Regions from separate parts of the Pseudomonas sp. DWP3-1-2 genome, predicted to be linked through region 1. Evidence: predicted binding sites of a transcription regulator. Region 1 holds the regulator's gene; each other region holds the start of a gene.
The links. Region 1 encodes FliA, which starts transcription of late flagellar genes. Its sites were predicted from a motif close to CTAAAGTTTNNNNNNNNNNNGCCGNTAA; they were not measured.

Region 1 (9,841 bases):
AGGCGGGCAGCGTGCCTACGAAAACATGCGCTTTGAACTCAACGGTCTGCGTGAGCTGCTGGAAGTCCAGTTGGGCTCGCTGGCCTGGAATCAACTGCAGGGCAGCCGGCCGCAACAGGCCAACCTGTGGCGTCGCCTGCAGCGTATCGGTTTGTCCGGTCCGCTGTCCCGTGACCTGTTGGCGATGGTCAGCGAAATAGAAGAGCCTCGTCAGTCCTGGCGCATGCTGCTGGCCCACCTGGCACGGATGATTGCCACCCCGGAGGTCGAACCGCTGGAAGAAGGGGGTGTCATCGCCATGGTCGGCCCGGCGGGCATGGGCAAGACGACCACGCTGGCCAAACTGGCGGCGCGCTATGTGTTGAAGTACGGCGCGCAGAACATCGCGCTGGTCAGCATGGACAGCTTTCGCATCGGTGCCCAGGAACAGCTCAAGACGCTGGGCCGCATCCTCAACGTGCCGGTGACCCATGTCGACCCGGGCCAGTCTCTGGCTCAGGCCCTGGATCCGCTGCTGCGCAAGCGCGTCGTGCTGATTGACACCGCCGGCCTGCAAGCCAGCGACCCGGCCCTGCGCATGCAGCTCGAAAGTCTGGCCGGGCGTGGCATCAAGGCACGCAATTACCTGGTGTTGGCAACGACCAGTCAGAAGCAAGTGCTGACCGCTGCCTACCACAGTTACAAGCGTTGCGGTCTGGCCGGGTGCATCCTGACCAAGCTGGACGAAACCGCGAGCCTGGGTGAAGTACTCAGTCTGGCGATCAGTCATGAACTTCCCGTGGCCTACCTGACTGACGGGCCGCGTATTCCTGATGATTTACACCTTCCTCGCAGGCACCAACTGGTCTCCCGTGCGGTCAATGTGCAGATGCAGGAAGAACCGAGCGAAGAAGCGATGGCGGATATGTTCGCCGACCTTTACCACAACCCAAGCAAGCGGGTGGGTTAGGTGAAACGAACTACTGAAATTTACCTGCATCGATGGTCTGCCACGCATTGTTCCGAAGCGAACGTGCAGCCGCCAATGTGGCTTCGGTCTACGCAAGACAAGGTAATGAATAAACATGGGTAGCATGCATCCCGTACAGGTGATCGCGGTGACCGGCGGCAAAGGTGGCGTCGGTAAGACTAACGTGTCAGTGAATCTATCGCTGGCCTTGGCTGAGCTTGGCCGGCGCGTCATGCTGCTGGACGCCGACCTTGGCCTGGCCAATGTCGACGTGCTGCTGGGTCTGACGCCCAAGCGAACCCTTGCCGATGTGATTGAAGGCCGTTGCGAATTGCGCGATGTGCTCCTTCAGGGGCCTGGCGGGATCCGCATCGTGCCGGCCGCTTCCGGTACCCAGAGCATGGTGCACCTGACCCCGGCGCAGCATGCCGGTCTGATCCAGGCCTTCAGCGACATCGGCGATAACCTGGACGTGCTGGTCATTGACACGGCCGCAGGTATTGGCGAATCGGTGGTGAGCTTCGTGCGCGCCGCTCAGGAAGTGCTGTTGGTGGTGTGCGATGAACCCACGTCGATCACTGACGCCTACGCCTTGATCAAACTGCTTAACCGCGATTACGGCATGAACCGCTTCCGCGTCCTGGCCAACATGGCTCAGAGCCCGCAGGAAGGTCGCAATCTGTTTGCCAAGCTGACCAAAGTGACAGACCGTTTTCTGGACGTTGCCCTGCAGTACGTGGGCGCCGTCCCTTACGATGAGTGTGTGCGCAAGGCTGTGCAGAAGCAGCGGGCCGTTTATGAAGCCTTCCCGCGCTCCAAATGCTCCCTGGCCTTCAAGGCGATCGCGCAGAAAGTCGACACCTGGCCGTTGCCGGCCAACCCCCGCGGTCATCTTGAGTTTTTCGTCGAGCGACTTGTCCACCAGACATTTGCGGGGCCTGTCCAATGACAGCCAGCGGCTACCAGATGTACAGCAAAGCTTCCAAGAACTCGCAGTACGAACTGATCGAGCGCTACGCGCCGCTGGTCAAGCGTATCGCCTATCACTTGCTGGCGCGTCTGCCGGCCAGCGTTCAGGTCGAAGACTTGATCCAGGCTGGGATGATCGGGCTGCTTGAGGTCTCCACCAAATACGACTGCACCAAGGGCGCGAGCTTCGAAACCTATGCGGGTATTCGTATCCGGGGTGCGATGCTTGATGAGGTGCGTAAAGGGGATTGGGCGCCACGTTCGGTTCACCGCAATACGCGCATGGTCAGTGACGCAATTCGCTCAATTGAAGCTAAAACGGGTCGTGACGCTAAAGATCATGAAGTTGCGGCCGAACTCCAATTGAGTCTCGATGATTATTACGGGATTCTGAACGATACCTTGGGCAGCCGGCTGTTCAGTTTCGACGACCTTTTGCAGGACGGCGAACATGAAGGTCTGCACGAGGACGGCGCAAGCGGGTCGCTTGAGCCCTCGCGGGATCTGGAAGATGAGCGTTTCCAGGCCGCATTGGCGGATGCGATTGCCAATCTTCCGGAGCGTGAGCGACTGGTCTTGGCGCTGTATTACGACGAGGAGCTCAACCTCAAGGAAATCGGTGAGGTCCTGGGGGTTAGCGAATCGCGAGTCAGCCAGTTACACAGCCAGTGCGCAGCTCGTTTGCGAGGGCGTTTGGGGGAATGGCGAGCGCGTTGACAGGTATGGCGCGTTCTTGTGGATGCGCTGTTCGTGGACGCCGGCTGTGCAAAGCGTTGTTTGGGAAGAGATGGACAAGGCGGGAACCGGTCTTGCGTGAGTGATGCGTGCTGTCGGAAGGGTTTTGCCTTTCTGTCGATCGCCGATTTCTGCCCGGTTCCTTGAATGTTGATTTACCAAGCCCGTCGTCGTTTTAGTGCAGCCGATGTGAGCTGTGCCGGTATTGATTGAACAGCGCGTTCAGGTGCTGAACGCGTTAAAGACTGCTTGGAGGTCGAATTGGACAAGAACATGAAAATCCTCATCGTTGATGACTTCTCAACGATGCGGCGGATCATAAAAAACCTGTTGCGGGATTTGGGATTCACCAATACTTCCGAAGCCGATGATGGAATCACTGCGCTGCCAATGTTGCAGAGCGGTTCATTTGATTTTCTGGTGACTGACTGGAACATGCCTGGCATGTCCGGCATCGACCTGCTGCGCCAGGTGCGCGCCGACGAACGACTCAAGCACCTACCGGTGCTGATGGTCACGGCCGAAGCCAAGCGTGACCAGATCATCGAAGCGGCCCAGGCCGGTGTTAACGGTTATGTTGTGAAGCCATTTACGGCTCAAGTGCTGAAAGAAAAGATCGAAAAGATCTTCGAGCGCGTCAATAGCTGATGTTTGCCGCGAGGGCGCTATGGAGCATAAAGAGTCATCAATGGGCGACTTTGAGTCGACCCTCAAAAAGCACGCGACAGAACTGGTAGCGAGCCTCGAAAAAGGCCGTTTCGGCGATGCCGTGCAATTGATCCATGAGCTGAACCAGACTCGTGATCGAGGCTTGTATCGCGAGGTCGGCAAGCTTACCCGCGAGCTGCACAGTGCAATCGTCAATTTCCAGATTGACCCGAACATGCCCCAGGCCGAAGAAGTGTCCCAGATCACGGACGCGACTGAGCGCTTGTCGTATGTTGTCAAACTCACGGAAAACGCTGCCAACCGGACCATGGATCTGGTCGAGCAAAGCACGCCGCTGATGAACGGCCTGAGCACCGACGCCAAGGCGTTGAGCGAGGACTGGGGACGTTTCATGCGCCGTGAAATCGGCGCTGAAGAGTTTCGTGAGCTGGCCAAACGGGTTGACGGTTTCCTGACGCGCAGCGAGCAGGAAACCCATGAGGTGGCCACCCACCTCAATGACATTCTGCTGGCTCAGGATTACCAGGACCTTACCGGTCAGGTCATCAAGCGCGTCACGCAGTTGGTCACTGAAGTAGAAAGCAATCTGCTCAAATTGGTGCTCATGGCCAGTCAAGTCGATCGCTTCGCAGGCATCGAACATGACGATGCAGCCATCCTCGCAGAAAAAGATCCACAAAAAGGTCTCTCTCAGGGTGAAGGTCCGCAGATTCATGCCGATAAACGAGTAGACGTTGTGTCCGGACAGGACGATGTAGACGATCTGCTATCGAGCCTGGGCTTCTAAGTCTGTTGACGGTTAATTTTAGGGAGCACCCCAATGAGCTTCGGCGCCGATGAAGAAATCCTTCAGGATTTTCTGGTAGAGGCCGGCGAAATTCTAGAGCAGTTGTCCGAGCAGCTGGTCGAGCTGGAAAGCCGACCTGATGATGCAGACTTGCTTAATGCAATTTTTCGCGGTTTTCACACTGTAAAAGGCGGCGCCGGCTTCCTCCAGCTCCATGAGCTGGTGGAGTGCTGCCATATCGCCGAAAACGTTTTCGACATCCTGCGCAAGGGCGAACGTCGCGTCGACTCCGAGTTGATGGACGTGGTCCTTGAAGCGCTGGATGCGGTCAACGGCATGTTCAGCCAGGTTCGCGAACGGACCGACGTCACGCCAGCCACGCCTGAGTTGCTGGAGGCACTGGCGCGTCTGGCCGAGCCGGCTTCTGCAGACGAGGCGGCCGCAGCGCCGGCGCCGGTCGAACAGGCTCCCGCCGAACCTGCGTCTGACGAAATTACCGACAACGAATTCGAACTGCTGCTGGACTCGCTCAATGCGGTCAAGGCTCAGGCCGCCGAATCCGGCAGTGCTCCTCCTGTACCGGTCACAGCGCCCGCCGCTGCATCGGCCAGCGACGAGATCAGCGACCAGGAATTTGAATCGTTGCTTGACCAGTTGCATGGCAAAGGCCAGTTCGCGCCTGACGCCGTTGCGGCTCCCGCCGCTGCTTCCCCTTCGGTCTCGGCCCCGGCGGCCAGCGCCGGTGCATCGGCCAGCAACGAAATCACTGACGACGAGTTCGAAGCCTTGCTGGATCAGTTGCACGGCAAGGGCTCATTCGACGCGGGTGCGGCGGCAACGCCCGCGCCTGTTGCGGCCGTTGCAGCGCCTGCGGCCAGCCCGGCTGCCTCCGCGAGCAACGAAATCACCGACAACGAATTCGAAGACCTGTTGGATCAACTGCACGGTAAAGGCAAGTTCGAGCCTGAAGCGGTAGCGGCGGCCTCCGTCGCGGCGGTAGCTGCCAAACCGGCTCCGGCGCCTGCTGCGGCCAAGCCCGATGTTCCTGCTGCGGCAGCCAAGCCAGCTCCCGCTCCAGCGCCGGCCAAGGCTGCGGCGCCTGCACCAGCCAGGGCTCCGGCCGCGGCGGCCCCTGACAAGCCGGCTTCCGAGGCCGAAACCACCGTTCGGGTCGACACGGCGCGTCTGGACGAGATCATGAATATGGTCGGCGAACTGGTGCTGGTGCGTAACCGTCTGGTGCGCCTGGGGCTCAATAACGGCGACGAGGCCATGTCCAAGGCCGTTTCCAACCTGGATGTGGTAACGGCTGATCTGCAAACAGCGGTGATGAAAACCCGCATGCAGCCGATCAAGAAAGTCTTCGGCCGCTTCCCGCGACTGGTTCGTGACCTGGCTCGCCAGCTCAAGAAAGAGATCAACCTGGAACTGGTGGGTGAAGAAACCGACCTGGACAAGAACCTCGTCGAGGCCCTTGCCGATCCGCTGGTCCACTTGGTGCGCAACGCGGTCGACCACGGTATCGAGACCCCGGAAGAGCGCGAGGCTTCGGGCAAGTCCCGTGGCGGTCGCGTGATTCTCTCCGCAGAACAGGAAGGCGACCACATCCTGTTGTCGATTTCGGATGACGGCAAAGGCATGGACCCTAACGTCCTGCGTGCCATCGCGGTAAAACGCGGGGTGATGGACAAGGATGCTGCTGACCGTCTGAGCGATAGCGACTGCTACAACCTGATTTTCGCCCCGGGTTTCTCGACCAAAACCGAGATTTCCGACGTGTCGGGTCGTGGTGTGGGCATGGACGTGGTGAAAACCAAGATCGCCCAGCTCAATGGCTCGATCAATATCTATTCCACCAAAGGCCAGGGCTCGAAGATTGTCATCAAGGTCCCGTTGACCCTGGCGATCATGCCGACGCTGATGGTGATGCTCGGCAACCAGGCGTTCGCGTTTCCGCTGGTCAACGTCAACGAGATTTTCCACCTCAACCTGTCGACCACCAATGTCGTCGATGGTCAGGAAGTGGTCATCGTGCGGGACAAGGCACTGCCGCTGTTCTATCTCAAGCGCTGGCTGATCAGCTCGGCGGCTCACGAAGAGCAGGGCGAAGGCCATGTGGTGATCCTGTCGGTCGGTACCCAGCGAATCGGTTTTGTCGTCGATCAACTGGTAGGCCAGGAAGAAGTGGTGATCAAACCGCTGGGCAAGATGTTGCAAGGTACGCCAGGCATGTCGGGCGCCACTATTACCGGTGACGGTCGCATTGCCTTGATTCTTGATGTACCGAGCATGCTCAAGCGTTACGCCGCACGGCGTATTTGATTCTGGTGTCGTGGGCGACTCATGTCGCCTGCGTGGCCTAACGGAGTGTTTATGGCAGTTAAGGTCCTGGTGGTGGATGATTCCGGTTTTTTCCGCCGCCGCGTCACGGAAATCCTTTCTTCGGACCCCAACATCCAGGTCGTCGGTACGGCCACCAACGGCAAGGAAGCGATTGAGCAGGCTCTGGCGCTCAAACCCGATGTGATCACCATGGACTACGAAATGCCGATGATGGATGGCATCACTGCCGTGCGTCATATCATGCAGCGCAGTCCGACTCCGGTATTGATGTTCTCCTCGCTGACCCATGAAGGCGCCCGCGTTACGCTGGACGCGCTGGATGCTGGCGCGGTGGATTTCCTGCCCAAGAATTTCGAAGACATCTCGCGTAATCCCGAGAAGGTCAAACAACTGCTGTGCGAAAAAGTGCACAGCATTTCCCGCAGCAATCGTCGCCTGGGTGCTTACAGCGCGCCCGCACCGGCAGCCTATGCGCCGCCCGCCGCCAGCACACACAGCGCGCCCGCCACGACCCGCAGCAGTCCCGCACCGCGACCGACAGTGACCCCCGCGCCGTCCGCTTCAGGTTCAGGCAGCTACGGGGCTTCCTCGCCGACGCCCAAGCGCAAGGCCTACAAGCTGGTTGCCATTGGGACGTCCACGGGTGGTCCGGTTGCCTTGCAGCGAGTCCTGACCCAGTTGCCGGCCAACTTTCCGGCACCCATTGTGCTGATCCAGCACATGCCCGCTGCCTTCACCAAGGCATTTGCCGAGCGTCTGGACAAGCTGTGCCGGATAAACGTCAAGGAAGCGGAGGACGGCGATATGTTGCGTCCTGGTCTGGCCCTGTTGGCGCCCGGTGGCAAGCAGATGATGATCGACGGCCGGGGCGCGGTGAAAATCCTGCCGGGGGATGAGCGTCTCAATTACAAGCCTTGCGTGGATATCACCTTTGGCTCGGCGGCCAAGTCCTATGGCGACAAGGTGTTGGCCGTGGTGCTGACCGGCATGGGTGCGGACGGTCGTGAGGGTGCCCGCCTGCTCAAACAGGGCGGCAGTCATATCTGGGCTCAGGACGAAGCCAGTTGCGTGATCTACGGGATGCCCATGGCCATTGTCAAAGCCAATCTGGCGGATGCGGTGTACAGCCTGGACGATATTGGCAGGCATCTGGTCGAGGCGTGCATCTGATGGATGTGTTGAGTCTGATCGGCCTGACCCTCGCATTTGTGGCAATCATTGGCGGCAATTTTCTTGAAGGCGGGCACCTTGGCGCGTTGGTCAATGGTCCGGCGGCGTTGATTGTGCTGGGCGGCACGCTGGGCGCCTCGATGCTTCAGTCGCCCATGAGCGCGTTCATGCGCGCCATTCAAATTGTCCGCTGGATTCTGTTTCCCCCGCGTATCGATCTGGCGGGCGGAATCGACCGAGTCGTCAACTGGAGCCTCACCGCACGCAAGGAAGGGCTGCTTGGCCTGGAGTCGGTGGCTGATACGGAACCTGACGCCTATTCGCGCAAAGGTCTGCAGTTGTTGGTGGATGGCGCGGAACCCCAGGCGATTCGCAGTATTCTGGAGGTGGATTTCATCACCCAGGAAACCCGCGATATCCAGGCGGCCAAAGTGTTTGAAAGCATGGGCGGCTACGCGCCTACCGTCGGGATCATCGGCGCTGTGATGGGGTTGATCCACGTCATGGGCAACCTGGCGGACCCCAGTCAGTTGGGCAGTGGTATTGCCGTGGCGTTCGTCGCCACCATCTATGGCGTCGCTTCGGCCAACCTGATCCTGTTACCGATTGCCAGCAAGCTCAAAGGGATTGCGTTGCGGCAGTCGCGTTATCGGGAAATGCTGCTGGAAGGCCTGTTGTCCATCGCCGAAGGTGAAAACCCGCGCTCCATTGAACTCAAGCTGCAAGGCTTCATGGAGTAATGCGCTATGGCCCGCCGTCGTCAGCCGGAAGAACATGAAAATCACGAGCGGTGGCTGGTGTCCTACGCGGACTTCATCACCTTGCTGTTTGCGTTCTTTGTGGTGATGTACTCGATTTCGTCGTTGAACGAAGGCAAGTACAAAATCCTCTCCGAGGCGCTGGTGGGTGTGTTCAACGAGACTGATCGCAGCGCCAAGCCTATTCCCATCGGGGAGCCACGGCCGGTGACAACCAAACCCGTTCAGCCGCTGGTCAAGGACAGCGAGGAGACGGATGCCGGCATTGCCCAGACCTCCTCCGATCCGCTCCAGGCCATTGCCAATGATGTGCGCGACGCGTTCGGCGATTTGATCAAGTCCGATCAAATGACGGTGCGCGGCAACGAACTGTGGATCGAAGTCGAGCTCAATTCCAGCCTCTTGTTCGGCAGCGGAGACGCCATGCCCAGTGACAAGGCTTTTGCGATCATTGAGAAAGTCGCGAAGATTATCAAGCCGTTCGACAACCCGATCCATGTCGAAGGCTTCACCGATGACCAACCCATCAGCACCGCCCAGTACCCGACCAACTGGGAGCTGTCGTCCGCACGATCAGCGAGTATCGTGCGGATGCTGGCCATGGACGGTATCAATCCGGCACGCATGGCGTCAGTGGGGTACGGCGAATTCCAGCCTGTGGCGTCCAACGCGACGGCCGAAGGGCGAGGGCGCAACCGTCGGGTCGTGCTGGTGATCTCCCGTAACCTGGAGGTGCGGCGCAGCCTGACCGCGACCGGTACGGCGGCCAGCGCACAACCGGATGCCGCAATGCGTCGTGCTGGCACACAAACTGCAGCCACGCCAGTCAAACCAGCGGTGCGCAGCAATACCGTCAATTCTTCGTCACCCGCCCCTTAGTCATTCTCGTTATGGCCATCGCCATGGCGGGAGGAAAAAAACAATGAGAGTCTGGGCAGTAGCCAATCAAAAAGGTGGCGTCGGTAAGACCACCACCACCATCGCGTTAGCCGGCTTGCTGGCTGAGGCGGGCAAACGCGTGGTCGTTGTCGATCTGGACCCTCATGGCTCGATGACCAGTTATTTCGGGCATGACCCCGATGCCCTGGAGCACAGTGTTTTCGATCTGTTCGTGAATAAAGGCGCCATCACCGAGGGCCTTCCCGGTCAACTGCTGTTGCCCACCAGTGACGAGCGCATCTCGCTGCTGCCGTCGAGCACTGCGCTGGCCACGCTGGAGCGTCAGTCGCCCGGGCAGAATGGACTGGGGCTGGTGATAGCCAAAAGCCTCGCGCAGTTGTGGCAGGATTTTGATTACGCATTGATTGACAGCCCACCGCTGCTGGGCGTGCTGATGGTCAATGCGCTGGCGGCAAGCCAGCAGTTGGTGGTTCCGGTACAGACCGAGTTTCTCGCCGTCAAAGGCCTGGAACGCATGGTCAACACCCTGACGATGATCAACCGTTCACGCAAGACGCCGCT
Region 2 (9,841 bases), on a different contig from region 1:
AGTCGAACCAAAGCGCCCACCGGGTAAATCCCTATGCATTTCACGAAAGCCTGGAAAATCTTTTCGTCAAAGTGTCCCCTCCATTCCGCCATACGATGGATGGCGTCTGCCGGGCCCCACGCCGATTTATAAGGTCGATCCGACGTTACGGCGTCATACACATCGCAGACTGCGCCCATTCTTGCGAACAGGCTGATTTGCGAACCCATCAGTTTGTGCGGATAACCCGTGCCGTCCACTTTCTCGTGATGATGCAGGCAAACGTCCAATACCCGCGGGGTGAAATGGCGACTGGAGACCAGCATCTTTGACCCCGCTTCAGGGTGACCACGCATGGTTTCGAACTCGGTCTCACTGAGCGTACCAGGCTTGTTGAGTATCGCCACCGGCACGGCGGCTTTGCCGACATCGTGCATCAGTCCGGCGACTCCCGCTTCATGGACCAGGCTGGCGGGCAGCTTCAACTGACGAGCCAGGGCGATCATCAGCGCGCAAACGGCGACCGAATGCATGTACGTGTATTCGTCGGAGGTTTTCAATCGCACCAGACTGATCAACGCATCCGGGTGGCGCATCAGGGACGCGGAGATTTCGGTGACCAGTTCGGTCACCTGCTCCATTTCAGCGATGCGGCCCATCCGCAGATCGTTGAACATGTTTTCCATGACCGCCTTGGAGCGGGTGCACAGTTGGACCGCCCGCGTCACTTCCTGATTGAGTGCAGCACGTGAGGCCACTTGCCTGTTGGTCAGTGAACGCAGATTGTCGGGAAGATCAGATTCAGCGGATTCAGGACAGGGGGTATCAATATCAATGCCTCGGCAGACGTTGATCCAGAGTTCCGCCACCTTGGCATCGAAAATACGCTGCAGATCCTGTTCATGTTGAAGCAGGAAACCATTTTTCCAAAGTGGCTGATCAATACCAGGGCCACAGAACTCATGTATGAACATCCCCATGCGCAATTCGGACACGGCGATATGTTTTAGCATAATAACCACCCCTTATTATTGTAATGGGTTCGTTACCGCCCCATCGATTTGTCTGCCGGGGAATGAATGTGCGTGGCCAATAATCAAACCGAAAACCGGGCCACCAGCCGATTCAAATCAACCGCCAGTTGCGACAGTTCGTGACTGGCACTGGACGTCTGACTGGCGGCGGAGGAGCTCTGCACGGACAGGTCTCGAATACTGACCAGATTTTGATCCACCGAGCGTGCTACCTGAGCCTGTTCTTCAGAAGCGGTGGCGATCATCATGTTCCGCTCGTTAATGTCGGAAATCGCAGCGGTGATCTGCTTGATGGCGGCTCCGGCCTCATGGGCAAGCATCAGCGTAGAGCCTGCTTCGGCGCTGCTTTGATGCATGGATTGCACGGCCCTGGAGGAGTCTTTCTGAATGCTCTGGATCATCTGCTCGATTTCCTGAGTCGACGACTGTGTGCGATGGGCCAGTGCCCTGACCTCATCTGCCACCACCGCGAAGCCTCGGCCTTGCTCGCCCGCCCGTGCAGCTTCGATGGCCGCGTTGAGTGCCAGCAGGTTGGTTTGTTCGGCAATTGACCGGATCACGTCCAGCACCTTGGCAATACTCTGAGCCTGATTGGCCAAACCTTCGACTTCGATGCCGGTCTGTGTGACCGTTGCGCTGAGTTTCTCAAGGGACTCAATGGTCTGTCCAACGCGCTCCTGGCCGGTTTGGGCGGAACGCTCCGAAGCCTGGGTCGATTGCGAGGCCGACACCGCATTGCGGGCGACTTCCTCGACAGCGGCGGTCATTTCATTGACCGCGGTTGCCGCTTGCTCGGTTTCCATGGTCTGACGCTGAATGCCGTCATTGGATTGCCGGGTGATCGAACTCATTTCCTCGGCAGCAGAAGCCAATTGTCCCGACGAATCCGAAATATGCTCGATGGTGCCTTTGAGGCTGGAGAGCATCGACGCGGTTGCACGTTGCAAGTCGGTCAACTCGTCCGCACCGTCGATTACAACAGTGCTGCGTAAATCGCCCTCTGCTATTTTTTGCGTGCTGCTCAGTAATGCCACAATGGGTCGGCTGATACTGCGAGTAAAGGCGATAGCCACAACAATCGTTACGATGACGGCAATAGCGCTGAGGCCGATGATGAACATGACCCCATCGTTGAAACTGGTGTCAGCGTTCTTGCCTGACAGCTTCGCGCCTTGTTCGTTAATGGCGATCAAGGCTTCGACAGAACTTTGCAACGCAACAGCCTGTGGTTTGGTGGTGTCCTGGATGAATACTGCCATTTCCTGATAGGAGCGGGTTTTGCTCAACTCCATGAGTTCGTCAATCTTCACTTGGTACGCGGATACGTTTGTGGCCAGGGTGTTGAATAATGCTTGTTCCTCGGCGCTGGAAACGAGGGGGCGATAGGCCTCGACCGCTTGAGTGAGCGCGGTTCTGAGCAGGCCAATTTTCTTCATCGAAGCTTCGCCCTGCCTTTGGTCATCCATGACAAAACGCCTGGCGTCCAGCCGGTAGAACAGGGCCTTGGCCTCAATGGTGCTGGCGGCACGCACGCTGGGCAGCCAGTTGGTCTGCAGTTGGTCAGCCGAGTTATGGACGCGACTCAGTTCGTAAAGCACCGTACCTGCCAGTGTGATCAGCAACAGACAAATGGCACCGAAGCTAAAGAGCGCTCTGGAGGTGAGTCTTAGATTTCTTATTATCATGAGATATTCCTTGAGTGGCGATCGCGAGCTGAGCGTTGCTGTCTCGTTATGATTAATGGCGATTGGCTATTATCTTAAGCGCTCCGCTTTAAAAAAAATACAACTGTCAGGCATTACTTTTGTCGAATTATTCCAAGTTATTTTTATGTGCGGGGCGATGGACGCGAACGCAGTGACCCTTTCCTTGCCATCGACTGACAGCAAGAAAACTTTAATGGGAAGGGGTGATCAAGTTGCTGAGCTTGCTAATTAATAATGTTGTTAAGCTTGCTAAGTGTCCAACTTGAATTGGATCCTGTTTTATAAAATATGCGCACCCTAAAGTTATGGGCCGCTCATTGAATGTTAATCAATGTCATCCAGCGTTGAATGTTTGAATACCAGCGCTTTAAGTCCTCCTTCAATCTGCGAATCGGGAAACTCAGGCGGATTTTCCAGGCGTTGTTCAAAGTGCAGGCCGGGCGCCTCGATGGCGGTGTGGTGGATGAGGAAGTCAGACCCCAGGCTTGGGTCGTTCATGCAGGCCAGCAATTGCCCGTTGGGCACCAGAAGCTCCGGCATGCGGCGCAGAACTTTCTGGTAGTCCCTGTCCAGCAGAAAGCTGCCGCGCTGAAAAGAGGGCGGATCAATGATGATCAAGTCGTAAGGGCCGGATCGTTTGACCTTGCCCCAGGATTTGAACAACTCGTGCCCGAGAAAGCTCACGCGACTCAAGTCGTGGCCATTGAGTCGATGATTGTCGCGTCCGCGACTCAGGGCGGCCTTGGCCATGTCCAGATTGACCACGTGTTCGGCGCCACCCGCAATGGCGGCCACCGAGAAGCCACAGGTATAGGCGAACAGGTTCAACACACGCTTGCCTTGGGCCTGGGCACGCACCCAGTCCCGGCCATAGCGCATGTCCAGGAATAATCCGCAGTTCTGTTTCTTGCCCAGGTCGACCTTGAAGCGCAGGCCGTTTTCGCTGATCAGCCATTCATCGACCTTGTCCCCGGTTAGCCATTGAGTCGGGCTTTGCGGCAGATAGCGATATTGCAGCAGCAGGGTGTGGGCCCGGCTGCGCTGCCATTGAGGGCTGTGGGGCAATTCGTTGAGCAACTGCGTCAGCGACTCCAGCTCCGCTGGCGCAGGTTCACGGAACAGCGATACCAGCAACACGCCTTGCAGCCAGTCGGCAGTCAGGTGTTCCAGCCCCGGCCACATGCGCCCACGGCCATGGAACAGACGCCGCGTTTCATCAGGCGCTGTGTCCAGCGCGGCGAGCAGGTGTTGCCTCAGGGTGACGAGTGCTTCGGGGGTCATGGGCGTGGGATCAGTGTGCAAAAACGCGACATGTTAAACGTTCCGCGCCGGTGGTGCGCGGGTTTGGGCATCGTTTGTCGGGGACGTCCGGTTGGTCCGTGGCCTCTGTTAAGATTGCCGGCTTGATCTTGAGAGGTGCATGTATGAGCGAGCCCATCCGTCTGACCCAGTACAGCCACGGCGCAGGTTGCGGCTGCAAGATCTCCCCTCAGGTTCTGGAGGTGATCCTGGCGGGCAGTGGCGCGCAAAACCTGGACCCCAAACTGTGGGTGGGCAATACGTCTCGGGACGATGCAGCGGTCTACGCCATTGATGACGAGCGCGGCGTGGTCTCCACCACGGACTTCTTCATGCCCATCGTCGACGACCCTTACGATTTCGGCCGCATCGCCGCCACCAACGCTATCAGCGACATCTATGCCATGGGCGGCGACCCGTTGATGGCCATTGCTATTCTTGGCTGGCCCGTCAATCTGCTGGCCCCGGAAATTGCCCGGGAAGTGATTCGTGGCGGGCGTGCCATGTGTGATGCTGCCGGCATTCCACTCGCTGGCGGGCATTCGATTGATGCCCCGGAGCCCATCTTCGGCCTGGCGGTAACGGGCCTGGTGGAAAAACGCTACATGAAGCGCAACGACACCGCGACTGAAGGCTGCAAGCTGTTCCTGACCAAACCCTTGGGGATTGGCATTCTGACCACCGCCGAGAAAAAAGGCCTGTTGCGCATCGAAGACCAGGGTGTGGCGCGGGACATGATGTGCACCCTCAACAAGCCCGGCAGCCGATTCGGCAAGCTTGAAGGCGTCACGGCCATGACCGATGTCACCGGCTTTGGGCTGCTCGGCCATCTGGTGGAAATGGCGGACGGCAGCCAGTTGACCGCACGCCTGCATTACGCCGCCGTACCGCGCCTGCCCAGTGTTGACTTCTACCTTGAGCAAGGCTGCGTACCCGGCGGCACGCTGCGTAACTTCGACAGTTATGGCGAGCGCATCACCACCTTGAGCGATGCCCAGAAGCTGCTCTTGTGCGACCCGCAAACCAGTGGCGGCCTGCTGGTGGCGGTGCAACCTCAAGCCCAGGCATCGTTTCTGGCGCTGGCCGAGGAGCTGGGCCTTGAACTGGCCGTGATCGGCGAGTTCATCTCGCGACAGCGTCACGCGGTCGAGGTGGTTTGATGCGCGACAACTGCACCGACCTGCGTGACCTGTTCCTTGACGATGTTCCCCTTATGGATGTTCGCGCCCCGGTTGAGTTTGAAAAAGGTGCCTTTCCACAGAGCCTCAATCTGCCGTTGATGAACGATCTGGAGCGCGAACAGGTCGGCACCTGTTACAAACAAAAAGGCCAGCAGGCTGCCATCGAGCTGGGCCATCGTCTGGTCTGCGGGCAGACCAAGCAAGCGCGCATCGATGCTTGGAGCGCATTTGCGCGTTCGCATCCGACGGGCTTCCTGTATTGCTTTCGGGGCGGCCTGCGTTCACAGCTCACGCAGCGATGGCTCAAGGACGAAGCCGGCATCGAGTATCCGCGGGTCATCGGTGGCTACAAGGCGTTGCGCACCTATCTGATCAACGTGACCGATGTCGCCGTGGCCGAATGCGATTTTGTCCTGATTGGCGGTCTGACCGGATCGGGCAAGACCCAGGTGCTGACCCGCCTCGGCAATGCGCTGGACCTGGAAGGGCATGCCAATCATCGCGGGTCGAGCTTCGGCAAACACGCCACTCCCCAACCGGCGCAGATCAGCTTCGAGAATGCTCTGGCGGTCGACATCCTTAAAAAGCGTGCGGCTGGCGCGACTCAGTTCGTGCTGGAAGACGAAGGCCGCGTGGTGGGCAGTCGAGCCATTCCCCTGGGTCTGTTCCGGGGCATGCAGCAATACCCGCTGGTGTGGCTTGAAGAGCGTTTTGAGCTGCGGGTCGAGCGGATTCTTACCGATTATGTGGTTGATCTGTGTGCCGAGTTCATTCAGGTGCATGGCGTGGAGCAGGGCTTCAGCGTGTTTGCCGCGCGTTTGCGGGAAAGCCTGGCCAGTATCGTCAAGCGCCTGGGCGGCGAACGCTACCAGCGTCTGGCGGCCATCATGGACCGCGCCCTGATCGAGCAGGAAAAATCCGGGACAGTGGATGAGCATCGCGGCTGGATTGCCGGGCTATTGGGGGAATACTACGACCCGATGTACGCTTTCCAGCGCGACAGCAAAGGTGCGCGTATCGAGTTCGCGGGCGATCACGGCGCGGTGTTGCAGTACTTGCAAGGGCGCCGGGATCGGGCTGCCTGAAAACCCGGGTAGCAGCGGTTACAGCAACACTATCGCCAGCAACCCGCTGATCACGCCGACCAGCATGGTCAGCAGAGCGACCGTCACCAGCACCCGGGTGTCGAAGGATTTACGCAGCATCAGCAACGACGGCAGGCTCACGCTGGGCAGGGTCATCAGCAGGGCGACCGCCGGACCGGTGCCCAGGCCCAGGGTCATCATGGTCTGCACAATCGGAATCTCCGCGGCAGTGGGAATCACGAACAGCGTGCCGACGAAGGCCAGTATCACCAGCCAGACCCAACTGTTGCCGATGGAGACGTCGATGTGCGGAAACAGCCACACCCGCGCCGCGCCCAGTATCAGTACGGCCAGCACGTAGATCGGGATGGTGCTCCAGAACAGCTGCCAGAGTGTGCGTCCCCAGCGGCTGAAAAAGGCTTGGTGCTCGACTTCATTGGCGTCTTCTGCCGCTTGCAACGCTTGCGCGGGAACCGCTTCGGGGCGCGAGATCCGTTGGGCGATCAATGAAACACCCACCACCAGGATCAACCCGGCCACCAGCCGCAACGCCGAGAACTCCCAGCCCAGCACAAACCCCATGAACACCAGCGTTGCGGGGTTGAGCACGGGATTGGCGATCCAGAAGGCCAGGGCGGCGCCGACCGATACTTGCTGTCGGCGCATACTGGCTGCCACGGGCGCTGCGCAACAGCTGCACATCATGCCGGGCAGGCCGAACAGCCCGCCGCGCAAGGTTGAACCCAGCCCGGCGCGGCCAAACAGGCGCAGCAACCAGTCCCGAGGAATCAGCACCTGCAGCAGGGAGCCCAGGATCACGGCCAGTACTGCTGCTTTCCAGATCGCCAGGAAATACACCTTCGCATAGGCCAGCGCAGCCGCAATCGGCGATGTCAGCTGATCGTTGATGATCGATGCGCCAATACTGTGGCTGTCAGCTGCGATAAAGGATTTCAGGTAATAGGGCGACCACTTGACGTAGTAAAGCCCGATGACCGCAACGGCCAGAAACAGAAGGGGTTTCCACCAGAACGACCAACCGCGGGTTTGAGGGGTCGTGGACAGACTGGGCATCGAGCGGGTTCCGGGCTTTGAGAATGATGGCGCATCATAACTCAGCTCCGCGATGAGAACCGGCTCGACCGCATCAACGGGCCGAGCCAGCGGTGCAGTGGGTTACGGCGTGACCAGATTGGCTGTCCAATAGGCTTCGATCTGCTTGACCAACGAATCAGGCAGCGGTGCGTAATCCAGTTGGGTGGCTTGCGGCTGGCCTTCTTCCAGAACCCATTTAAAGAAATCCCGCGCGGCGAGGCCACGAGCAGCATTGGCAGCCTGCTTAGGCATGACGATAAACGTGGTGGCGGTGATCGGGTAAGCGTTCTCGCCCTCGGCATCGACCATCAGCAGGTTGAAATCCTTTGCCTGGGCCCAGTCAGCCGCAACTGCCGCGGCCTGGAAACTGGCCAGATTGGGTGTCACGTAATTGCCCGCCTTGTTTTGCACCAGACCGTAATTGAGCTTGTACTGCTTGCTGTAGGAATATTCGATGTAGCTGATGGAGTTGGGCACTTTTTTCACGTAGTTGGCGATGCCCTCGCTGCCTTGAGCCCCGAGCCCCACCGGCCACTTCGTCGATGCGCCGTCACCGAGTTTCTCTTTCCATTGCGGGCTGACTCTGGACAGGTAGTTCACCCAGTTGTAAGTGGTGCCGGAGCTGTCCGAGCGGTAAATCACGGTGATGGCTTTTTTCGGCAGCACAGCGGTCGGATTCAGCGCGACGATGGCCGGGTCGTTCCACTGAGTGATCTTGCCCATGAAAATATCGGCAAGCAGTGCACCGGTGAACTTCAGTGAGCCGGGTGCAACGGATGTCAGGTTCATCACTGGAACAATGCCGCCCGATACCAGCGGAAACTGGATCATGCCCGATTGCGCGAGGTCTTCGGACTTGAGTGGCTTGTCACTGGCCCCGAAGTCGACTTCAGCGGCTTTGACCTTGGCGATCCCGGCACCTGAGCCCACGGACTGATAGTTGACGCGTGTGCCGCTCTTGCGGTTGTACTCGTCCGCCCATTTGGAAAGCACCGGAAAGACAAACGTAGACCCTGCGCCGACGACCTCATCGGCCGCCTGGGCGCTGCCCCCAAGGCCTACCCCGAGACTGAGTGCCAGTCCCACGAAAACGGTGGTTATTGTTTTCGAAAACACATACATGCGCAGACTCCGAACTCACAATTGAGGGCAGTAATTTGGGCCTACTTAAACCATAGATTGGTGGCGGTTTGATTACAGGCAGTCACTTCGCACGTAACGGGCCGTAGCGGAGCAGCCGTCGGTCCGACCGGGCGATGGATTCTGCACTTCAAACGTGCGGGGTAAGAATACGGTCACATTCAGGCACTAACGTCATGTTCTGCGTCACGTCGACGAGTCGGTCCGCGGTTAGCTGACGCGTGGTGATGCGCCGGTCTGCGTTTTCCTGGCTTTCTCATTCGCCCCGAGTGCTTGCCATGACAGTCATAGAACCCGAATTCAATGTACTGGATGATCGCAAGATCCAGGCAGCCCTGCGACGCCTCTGTTTTTTGCGGGTCAAGATGGAAGCGGCCGCCCGGGCCCCCATCGAAACCATGCACCTGCACCCCAGCTACATTGAAAGCGCCCGCAATCTGCTGAGCTACCTGGCGCTGCGCCGCCACGACATTCGTCCCTTGCAGCACCAATTGGTCGAGCTGGGGCTTTCGTCTCTGGGGCGCTGTGAGGCCAACGCGCTGGCGTCAGTGGACCGAGTCATTGAAGTGCTGCAACGTCTCGCGCCGGATTCGGTTCCGTCCGGCGAAAGCGGAGCCGTGCTCGGGGAGGTGGGTGAGCGATTGCTCGTTGCCCATGCCGATGCCTTGTTCGGCGGGCAGGGGCCGGAACGCGGTGTACGCATCATGGTGACCATGCCCAGCGAGGCCGCAACCGATCCCCAACTGATGCGTGACTTGCTGGAAGCCGGGATGGATTGTCAGCGAATCAACTGCGCCCACGACGATCAGGCAACCTGGCTGGCGATGATCGAGAACGCCCGCAGCGCGGCCGATAAACTCGGTAAAACCTGTCAGGTCATGATGGATCTGGCCGGCCCCAAATTGCGCACCGGCCAGATCCAGCCGGGCCCGGCTGTGCTCAGAATCCGCCCGACCAAGGACCTGTTCGGGCGCACGACCACACCCGCCAGGGTCTGGCTGAGTTCAGCAGGCGATGCCCACCCCGAATCAGCATTCGTCTTGCGACTACCGGGCAAATGGCTGGCACAGTTGGTGGCCGGTGATGAGTTGGTGTTCGATGATGCCCGTGATTCCAGGCGTACCCTGCAGGTCATCGACGTGGAGGAGGAGGGCTGCTGGGTTGAGCTACACAAGACAGCCTATGTGATACCCGGCATAACGCTCAGCCTTAAAAAATCCAAAGGTCGCAAAAAATCCGCACGGGTGATCAGCGTGCCGGTGCAAGAGCAAAGCATTCCCCTGCAGGAAGGCGACATCTTGATGCTGACCTCTGATCTGGAC
Region 3 (9,841 bases), on a different contig from region 1:
CTGGAATCGAGCGTGACGAGTTGCTCAAGCCGCTGCAGGCGTTACGTGACAATGGCGCGACCGCCACCCACGCGAGCATCGAAGGCGGCACTGCGCAGACGTTCCTGCAGGACACCGAAAAAGATCAGACCGTAGCGTCGGACACCCTGCTTACAGGCCTTTCGGCCAGTGATTTTGATGCGTTGATCATTCCGGGCGGCACCGTGAACGCCGACACCCTGCGTCAGGACAAGGATGCACAGCGTTTGGTCCGTGAGTTCGCCAAAGCCGGAAAAATCGTGGCCGCCATCTGCCACGGGCCATGGTTGCTGATTGACGCCGGTGTGATTGCCGGCAAGACGCTGACTTCATATCCCAGCCTGCGCACCGACCTGATCAACGCCGATGCGGCTGACTGGGTGGACGCCGAGGTCAAGGAATGCGGTGCCAATGGCTGGACCCTGATCACGTCTCGTAACCCGGACGACATTCCCGCGTTCAACGAAGCCATCGAGGCGGCGCTGCTAAAGCGCTGATACGCAAATCAGAGGGTGCTGCGTGCACCCTCTGACACAAAAAACGGGGTTAACGGAACCGGACGTGATCCTGAAGGGAGTTTGCCCACTCGGGCTACGGTGCGGACCTATCACTCCACCCGGGTCACCGATACCACATCGAAATACTTGAATTTTTCCTTGGCGGCCGCTTTCCTGGCTTCCTGCTCGGCATCGAATGTGCTCAATGTCTTGGCGTCGTACACAAACATCGTCTCCTCGCCCTCGAACACCTTGGTGCAGCGCAGGGTCACTCTCAGCGCCGGCGACACACGCTTGGGTTTCGCACGGGGAGCCTCAGGCTTCACCTCGGGCGGGGGCGGCGCGATGATGAACTCCGGCTCAGGCTCCGGCGCAGCGGTCGGCTCAAGGTCGAATTCGATGACCGGCTCCGGTTGCTCGGCGGGTTTGGCCGGCTCATCCAGGCCCAGCGCCCGACGCATGTCTTCTTCAGTCAGTCCAATACTCATGTCACTTATCTCTTTGCAAAATAGCCGTGAGCGCGATGATCAACAGGACGGCCCAAGAAAACAAGCCAAAGGATCACCCGTGACGGCATTAAAGTGTAAATACATCTTCAACGGGTTGCCCCACTCCCCGGATGACAGGTCGGACTCGCCGTGTGCCGCTGACCCGGGGTTATTGCTTCGTGACAACGGCGCCCTCGTCCTCTAGATTATGCGCCCCGAAAAGCTCGATGCCTTTCGCGCCTCAAACCGCTTAACGAAATAGTGAAATTCAATGCCTGACTCCCAAACAGAACACGCCATTACCTGCGCCAAGCTGGCTTACGAAAACGCCATGAGCCTGTCCCAGCACGTGCCAGCGGCCAAGACCATCAGCGAAATGGTCCTGGACACGTTCCAGAGCGCCAAGGAAAGCGATCAGATTCGTCAACTGCGCGCGGCGATTCGCCAGGCTCAGGACGATTTCGACGACGACCGGGCCTACGAGCTCATGGGTGAACTCAAGCAGCTCAAGGATGCAGAGGCCTCCGACAGCGCGGCACTGGCGGATTTGAGCACGCGGTTCTCCATCAGTCGCATCCTGTTCAGCTACAAGGATGACCCGGCGTTTCAGGAGTTGGTGTATAGCCTGGCGCTCAAAGTGCTGAATCAGACTCACCAGGCCATCAGCAATCCGGGTGCCAGCAAGGGCAAAACAGCCCGGGCCAAGAAGGACGTCGAAGTGTTCGCCATCAGCAAGGACGGCGCCACCGTCAGCCTGCCCATGCGCACGCCGCGCTCCAGGCCGAACGTGGACCGCGAAGCCTTTGAGTTTCTCGGTTTCACCTTCACGGGCGAAGGCGACGACGCTGAACTGCAGAGCGACACCTTCGTGGACCACGAAGGCAATGAATTACCCGCCACACGTAAAAACATCATTACCGCGTTACAACAACAGAAGGCGTTTGAAGGCTACAGCATCGCCTGAGTGCTCCGAAACGCAAAAGCCCAGTCGCTGGACTGGGCTTTGAGGCATACAACTGCAGGATCAGACGCGCCGCACCACCAACTCCACGGCCGCAATGCGTTCCACATCCTGATAGCCGTCTTCCAGTAACTCTTCGCCGAAAACATCCGGATCGAGTTCCCGGTAAGTCCAGGCCCAGGAAGGCCCCGCAATGTCTGCTTTCACGGCGGCAAAAAACGGGTCATCGCCCCCCACCATCGCCACCCCTGTGTACAGCACCAACGCGCCTCCCACCGCCAGACGCGGCAAGGACTCACGCACAATTCTGACCGACAAGTCAGCGCCCAGTGCATCGCCCCCGTGGCGGTACGCGCGTTGCCGTGCGTCCTTCATGTAAGGCGGATTGGCGACGATCAGGTCCAGATCGCCCTGCACGCCCTGCAGTATGTCGCTCTCAAGGCATTCAACGTTCTGGCATCCGGCAACCTCGGCATTGACCCGGGCAAAGTGCAATGCCTTCGGGTTGATATCCACCGCAAACACCTGGGCGTGAGGATGAGCACGGGCGATGACCAGGGCGCCGGCACCGCTGCCACAACCAATATCCACGGCGCGTTTAATGGGGGTAAACGTCCTGTTCAACTGGTCACGTATCGACTGGGCAAAACGGTAGGTGTCAGGCCCGAAGAAGACCGAATCCTCATCCGTTGTCGGAAACGCCGAATGCACCAGCGACAGATCCCCCAGACTCGACCACCTGACGCGGCTGATGAAGCTTCGTGCATGCGACACAACAATAACGGCGGCCACAAGCGCGTCGAGTTCGTCGGGCGGTAGCAGTGTCGCAGGAAACGGACGACTCCAGCCGAACACGTCCCGCAGCGATAACGCCGTCTGATTGGCTTCGCGCTCATTGACTCGCTGATGGGTCAACGGGGTCGGCGTGATAAAGCGGTAATCAGCAGCCGCCAGCCGCTGCCCAAGTGCCACCAGCGTGTCGTGGGAAGAGCGCAGGTCCGTCGTGTCCAGCGCCGGCACCGCGAAAGCCTGACCTGACATCATGCGTGCTCTCCCGTCAGACGCTCGGCCATGGTCTGGACGAAGTGCCGGGTGGCGAACAACCCGGCGGGCGTCGAGTGCCTGGCGGGCGACATACGTTCGATCAACACCTGCATCTTGCGCGGGAGAGAAGCGTCCTTGAGATCCGCCAGCAGGCCGTGCACATCCGGGTCGAGATCTTCCAGGCGCGTGTGTTGATCAGCGGTGCGAAGGCCATCGTTGCGGGGAACCGATCGAAATCTGGCACGGAATGCATCCGGTGCCCGCTTGCTGGAAGTGGATCGGGCCGCTGTGGCCAACCAGTCGCCCGCGATCCAGTCATGCAGAACCTGTTTTTCGTACGCATTGAAAACGCCGAACATGGCCGCACCCGCACCGTCGATCAATTGCCAGAAACGACTTTCAGTGGGGTCCTGATGGCGTTTGATCCAGCCACGGTTTTCCAGGACGCCAAGAAACTCGCCCATTTGATCCGGCGTTGCAAGCCACTGGTTGATTGTCTTGCCATCCAGACGGCAGTAGTCCGAATGCATGTGCTGACCGAAGGTGCGCTTGCGCTCCAGCATGGCGATCAGCTCTTGCTCAAGATCAAAGGACTGGATTACAGCGGTAGAGCCAGGCCCTAATTCATTGAGGCGGTAGCCACGGGCAATCCGGCGGTAGAAATCATCACGCTGCTCGCCCATGGGCATCAGGGCCAGCACGCTTTGCGCCGCCTTGCGGGCATGACCGGTGCTGGCGTTGTCGATGGTGATGTGCAGTGTGAAGTAATAAGGATCGATGCCCAGCTCGTTGAGTTCGAACGAGGTGATCAACAAGTGGAGGGGCAATTGCTCATAACCCAGGTTGTAGCCGATCACTTCCGGCAAAAACTGCCCGGCCTGGTTGCCCAATGCCAACTGAATGGCCCCTTGCAACCAGGCTTCATCGTCAAGGCCATCACTGACATCGCACTCCATGTCCGCCAGCAGCTTTTGGTACAGCGAAACGTGATTCAGTGCAGGATCGCCATCGCCCAGTTCTTCCAGATAGGTACGGATCAGACCGTGAAACCGATAGTCGGCCCAATGGGGCAGCAGCCCGTACAGCCAGGCGCCGTCGACCCGTTTGGTCGGCGCAACCTGCTGCAGAAAGTACATCGCGTGGGCCTTGTTGGAAAAAAAGCGGCGCGGCGCACCCTCACGGCGTTGCTCCAGATACACCGAGTATTGTTCGGCAACCTTGCTGACGCCCTCCGCAATCCACTGTTCAAGGTGCTCAGGTTGGTCCGGGAGGTCACAGGCTTGCAGGTCTGCGAGCTGCAACTGTTGGCGCAAGAACACCGCAGCCTCGGGGTCTTCTCTCGGCGTAGCGCTGTGCATCAGTGCGTCGTAGGTTGTCCTGTAGTCGCTATGCGCTGCTCGGTGCGGCTGTGAGAAAGCAGTCTCTGTCGGCAGTTGAAGAGAGGTCATAAATACTTCCTGGCAGTTCCTGATACAAACAAGAAATGTTCACGCGGGCGAGTTCACGCGAAAGCGCTTTTTTCTCGTCGTTATAAAAAGGAGTACTGGCCGTTTGGAAAATTCATCCCTCGGTGTCGGGCAACGGATGGATGGTTGCTATCCGCTACCCCTAGCAACCAAAAGCGTTTTTATGGGAAACCGCTCTATTCGTTCGAATGGAAATCACCCAAGCGTGATTTCCATTCAGACCTTGACGTTACTGCCCGGTCAACCCATCCAGCCGACGGCCGATTTCGGTATGACTTCAGACTCATCAAGGGTGGACGCGAACATGCTGACGGCCTCGACGGCGTCACTGGTGCCCGTGCGGATCTGCAGGATCACTGTACCGGCCTGATCGGCCAGGCTTACGCCCCGCTGCGCGCCTTCCTGAGTTGCGTTCATGCTGGCAACCGCTTCACGGGTCTCGGCGAGGATCATGCCGATCATTTCAGCGATCTCGGCGGTCGAGCGGCTGGTGCGCCCCGCCAGTTGCCTGACTTCATCGGCGACCACGGCAAATCCCCGGCCTTGGTCCCCGGCACGCGCGGCCTCAATGGCGGCGTTGAGAGCGAGCAGGTTGGTCTGGTCGGCAATCCCTCGAATGGTGTTGACGATCGCCGTGATCTGCTCTGAGCGGTCGCCCAGTTGCCCGACCAGTCGGGCAGAGGCGCCGATATTGTCGGCAATCTGGCGCATTTCACGGGCAGTCTGCTGAATGACTTCGGCGCCCTGCTCGGCGACTTTTTCGGTTTCCGCGGATATATGGTACGCACGTGACGCGCCCCGGGAATCGGCCTCGAATTTCTCGACACGCTCGGTAATGTCACTGGCAAACTTCACAACTTTGTAGAGTTTGCCGTCCGCGTCATAGACCGGGTTATACGTTGCTTCCAGCCAGACCACGCGGTTGTTCTTCCCAAGGCGCTTGAATTGCCCGCTGAAAAACTCGCCCGCGTTCAGGCGCCGCCAGAAGTCCGCGTACTCGGCACTGTTGACCAGGCTGGACTCGCAAAATATTCGGTGTTGTTTGCCCTTGAGTTCGTTTATCCCAAAGCCCATGACGCGCAGGAAATTGTCATTGGCCACAAGGACATTGCCTTGCAGATCGAATTCGATCACCGCCATGGCCCGGTCCAGAGCAGCCAACTTGCCTTGGATTTCGGCATCCTGGCTCACTTTGGCCGAGACATCCAGGGCGTATTTGACCACCTTGTATACCTTGCCCTGCTCGTCCATGACCGGATTGTAACTGGCCTCGAGCCAAATACTCTGTCCCGCGCGGTTGATACGATTAAACGTGCCGGATACAAACCGTCCGGCACGTAACTGTGCCCAGAACTCGCTGTATTCCTTGCTGCGGGTCAACGCTGGCGAGCAAAAGTCCTTGTGAGACTTGCTCACTATCTCTTCGGCGCGATACCCCATGGTTTTCAGGAAATTATCATTGGCACGCAGAACACGGCCGTCCAGGTCGAATTCGACCACGGCCATTGAGCGTTCCAGTGCAGCGATCAAACCTTTGAAACCCGCAACTTCGGCCGTTTTGGCCGCCAGTTCGTTTTTTAAAGCGTTATTGAACATGACGCACCCTCTGCGATACCAGAAACATCTGGACTGTGTCGTAACTATCGGCGGAAGTTGGACGAACTGAAGCTGCATTTAAACGTTATATATTGACGTCAACTTTTATTGATCAGGCTTCAATTACCCTGGGGAACACGCGCAATACGCGGGCGTATGCGCGTGTATATAGTTTTTCAATGTGGATAACCGCTCACCCACCATTAACCGACCCGCCGCAGCCGCCGATGGTGTGTCTTTCGAAACACACACTGGCGCCTGGGAATCTTTCAGGGATGACCCGCCAATGCGGTTACCAAGGCTGGGTCAAGACCATACACGTCCGGTACATAAAGCACCTGCCCGTGGCTATCGACTTGCGCGGTCCAGTAGGTGAGCAGGATGGGCACCGGCTTGGTCAACCTGAATTCATGGGTGATGCCGGTCGCCAAAAGTGTTTCGGTACGCGCGCGATCAGCCGGGCTCAACAACAGGTCGCGCAACATCAACGGCTGTTCGACCCGCACGCACCCGGAGCTGAAGGCGCGCGGGCCTTTACTGAACAGGGCCTGGCTGGGCGTATCGTGCAGGTAAACCGAGTAAGGATTAGGAAATCGGATAACGATCCTGCCCAGAGGATTCTTCGGACCCGCCTCCTGACGTAAAAGAATGTTGCCCGGATTGCTCCAGTCGATGTCTTCCGCCATCAAAGGATTACCCTCAAGGTCCAGCACTTGCAGATTGTGCTTGAGGAGGAACCCGGGATCCCGGCGAATCTCCGGAAGCTTGTCTTCGCGAAGAATGGTGGGCGGAATGGTCCAGGTGGGGTTCAGGGTAAAACGAGTGATCACGGACTTGAGCAGAGGCGTCTGCCGTTCGGCGCGGCCAACCTGGGTTCGGGTTTGCCAGACGGGAACGCCGTTCTGATAGACGCTCAACTGGGCAGCGGCAACGTTGACCAACACGCTGTCCGGCTCCAGGTCCTGTGCCAGCCAGCGGAAACGCTCCAGATTGACCCGCAACTGTTCGCGACGCATGGCCGGGCTGATATTGAGTTCCTTGACCGTGCCAGGACCAATCACGCCATCTGCCTGCAGCGAATGGCTGAGCTGAAAGCTTTTCACCGCGTTGACCAATTCCGGGGTGTAACCGTTGTCCGGCTCCATCAAGGGACTGGTCAGATAACCCTCGCTGAACAATCGCTGCGCCAATTCGGGCACGCGTGCATCTTGCATGTCCGGACGCAACAACGGGCCGTTACTGATAGGTCGCCAGGTCAGCAATGCCAACTGTCGCTGCCGGGCATAGACGCGGCGCAGATTCTGATACTGGTCAAGGCTCGGGCGGGCCTGACGGAATGCCCCTGCGATGTCCTGCAAGCCAGAGCTGGCAAGCGTCAGAACCTGCGCATCGCGATCAACCAGCGGTTCCTGGGAACGCCAGAGGGGTTCGAAGCGCGATTGCAGCAATCGGCCAAATCGCAGGTCCTGCAAGGCTTGCAGATAGTGTTGGCTGATAGCGAGATCGTCACAGACCCCGTTGGCGTTGGCCGAGGTGTCTGGCGAACTGTAGTCGCTCGGGTTGAGCCCGTCATCGGCCAGTTGCCGGATTTCCGCCTGCAATAACGACAGCCGCCCGTGAACAGACCAGACCGTTTCGTAGTCCTGCTGCTGATAAAAATTTTGCAACAGCGTGTGTCCAGGGATGTCCAGCCGTGAAGACAGGACCGGGCATTGCACCGCCAATTGGGTCAGCGCCAATTGCACCTGGCTTTGCGGATCGAGTGGCGCGTTATCGGCCATCGCGACCAATGGCACAGCGAGCAGGCAAAGGCTCAAGTAATATGCACGTTTTTTGACCAACTGCTTCACTCCAATCCATGGTCGTCGAGTGACGAAAAAACAACAACAAGCGAAAGTCGCCACCACAGCGAGGATTCCCTGCACATGCTGACCTATTTGCGCCGACTCTGTCTGGCAGCTATTACCCTAAGTGCAACCTGCGGTCCAGCCCTCGCCGCTGGCCCCAACAATCAAATTCTTTACAGCAAGCTCACTCAAGCCGCGCCGGAACTCAACCCCGCCGTACTGAAAAGCGCACTGAATGCCGTGCAATGTGCCGTCAGAAACGGCGACAGGCCATCCAGACACCTCGCCGTCATTGACTATTCCCAGCCCTCAACCGCTCGTCGCCTGTGGATTTTCGACCTGACGAAAAAAACCCTCGTGCTGCGCGATCTGGTCGCCCATGGGCAACAATCCGGCGAGAACTTTGCCACCCGGTTTTCCAATCGCATGAACAGCTATCAGTCCAGTCTGGGATTGTTTCGCACCCAGGAAAGCTATGAAGGCACTCACGGTTACTCGCTGCGCATGGACGGCCTGGAGCCCGGGTTCAATGATCTCGCGCGTGACCGCGCTATCGTGATTCACGCCGCCGACTACGTGAATCCACAATGGAGCGAACGTCAGGGCCGCATCGGACGCAGCCTGGGTTGCCCGGCGGTAAGACCTCAAGTAGCGCGCCAGGTGATTGACAACCTCAAGGACGGCCAGTTCATGTTCGCCTGGTACCCTGACCAACGCTGGCTCAAGTCTTCGGCTTACCTGAATTGCCAGTCGCGCCAGATAGCGAGCCTGGCTGGGACGAAGGGCGGCTAAACGAGGGCTCGCACCCCGCTCTCTTTCACGGCTATGGCTTGCTGCGACGAGGGCGTGACACCACGGACTCGATGTTCTTGCGTCCGATCAGCCTGGCAGGTTCGGGCTGTTCGTCCGCCAGCCACTTGAACATCACCAGACAATCCACCAGCCCCAGACGGGCATGACGATAGGCCCGAGGCAACCGCCCCACGACGTCGAAGCCCAGTTTTTGCCAGAGCGCCACCGCCACCTCGTTGCTCGATACCACTGAATTGAACTGCATCGCCAGAAAGCCCGCGTTGGCCGCGACCCCTTGAGAGTGTTCGCACATCAGGCGGGCGACGCCTCGCCCTCGAGCTGCCTGAGTGACCATGTAGCCGCAATTGCACACATGGTTACCGGGACCCGCCGCGTTGGCCTTGAGGTAATAACTTCCCAGCAGCTCGCCATTTTCCTCGGCAACGAACGTGCGCAAAGGCAGCTCCAGCCAGAGGTGAAAAGCCTGATCCCGAGTGAGTTCGGGGTCATAAGCGTAGGTTTCCTGCGCACTGACAATGGCGTGAAAGGTGGGCCAGAAAACCTCGAAATCATCGGCTTTCATGGGGCGGATCTGGATCATGGGAACAGCCTTGATCAGTCAGTGAAGGCGCAATCTTCGTGATTCGGTCCGTGATTGGCAAGTGAACCGGTGATTGGCGCCACGTCTCACGCCGGTGTGTCTCGAGCAGGCAGGCGGATCAAGGGGCGAACAAGCCCATGGGCAACCCGACGCCGCGCCTCTATGATTGACGCCATGACGACCACTGTGCCGATCCGCCAACACTGCCCGCCCGGCGCCTGCGACTGCGGACGTGATTCGCTGCTGCAAACACCGGGCAGCGACGTGCGCGTCCTGTTTCTGAATCGCACAGAGGAACGACGCCTGCTCGAACGCCTGGAAAATCTCCAGAGCCTTGCCGATCTGGAACGGCTTCAAGGCCGGATGTACGAGCAACTGGGCATACGCGTGCACATCGTTCCGGGCTTCAACGAAGTCAGAACCATGCGCGGCATCGGCATCACCCTCGAACAACGACCCGGTCTTTGCCGCAAGGTGCGGCAGTCGATCCCGGCCGCCATTCGCCGCGGGCTGGAGAAAAACCCCGAAATT

Region 2: a site for FliA is predicted at 2,886-2,913, ahead of ACP7B0_RS04530 (methyl-accepting chemotaxis protein). Genes of this name have one in related genera too.
Region 3: a site for FliA is predicted at 6,115-6,142, ahead of ACP7B0_RS00630 (methyl-accepting chemotaxis protein). Genes of this name have one in related genera too.

The regions. Positions count from the first base shown of each region.
Region 1 is NZ_JAFCTZ010000005.1:238,052-247,892, reverse strand. Features, by position in the region: gene flhF (flagellar biosynthesis protein FlhF) at 1-949, shown strand, start outside; gene fleN (flagellar synthesis regulator FleN) at 1,065-1,898, shown strand; gene fliA (RNA polymerase sigma factor FliA) at 1,895-2,635, shown strand; gene ACP7B0_RS14550 (chemotaxis response regulator CheY) at 2,927-3,301, shown strand; gene ACP7B0_RS14545 (protein phosphatase CheZ) at 3,321-4,109, shown strand; gene ACP7B0_RS14540 (chemotaxis protein CheA) at 4,143-6,431, shown strand; gene ACP7B0_RS14535 (protein-glutamate methylesterase/protein-glutamine glutaminase) at 6,483-7,622, shown strand; gene ACP7B0_RS14530 (flagellar motor protein) at 7,622-8,362, shown strand; gene motD (flagellar motor protein MotD) at 8,369-9,259, shown strand; gene ACP7B0_RS14520 (ParA family protein) at 9,303-9,841, shown strand, end outside.
Region 2 is NZ_JAFCTZ010000001.1:963,071-972,911, reverse strand. Features, by position in the region: gene ACP7B0_RS04535 (HD-GYP domain-containing protein) at 1-992, opposite strand, end outside; gene ACP7B0_RS04530 (methyl-accepting chemotaxis protein) at 1,076-2,698, opposite strand; gene ACP7B0_RS04525 (class I SAM-dependent methyltransferase) at 3,044-4,000, opposite strand; gene selD (selenide, water dikinase SelD) at 4,144-5,178, shown strand; gene mnmH (tRNA 2-selenouridine(34) synthase MnmH) at 5,178-6,284, shown strand; gene ACP7B0_RS04510 (permease) at 6,303-7,358, opposite strand; gene pstS (phosphate ABC transporter substrate-binding protein PstS) at 7,461-8,501, opposite strand; gene ACP7B0_RS04500 (pyruvate kinase) at 8,798-9,841, shown strand, end outside.
Region 3 is NZ_JAFCTZ010000001.1:121,955-131,795, reverse strand. Features, by position in the region: gene ACP7B0_RS00655 (type 1 glutamine amidotransferase domain-containing protein) at 1-515, shown strand, start outside; gene ACP7B0_RS00650 (hypothetical protein) at 626-1,003, opposite strand; gene ACP7B0_RS00645 (hypothetical protein) at 1,275-1,967, shown strand; gene ACP7B0_RS00640 (methyltransferase) at 2,028-3,008, opposite strand; gene ACP7B0_RS00635 (iron-containing redox enzyme family protein) at 3,005-4,456, opposite strand; gene ACP7B0_RS00630 (methyl-accepting chemotaxis protein) at 4,715-6,070, opposite strand; gene ACP7B0_RS00625 (L,D-transpeptidase family protein) at 6,340-7,911, opposite strand; gene ACP7B0_RS00620 (murein L,D-transpeptidase catalytic domain family protein) at 7,996-8,709, shown strand; gene ACP7B0_RS00615 (GNAT family N-acetyltransferase) at 8,741-9,310, opposite strand; gene ACP7B0_RS00610 (hypothetical protein) at 9,485-9,841, shown strand, end outside.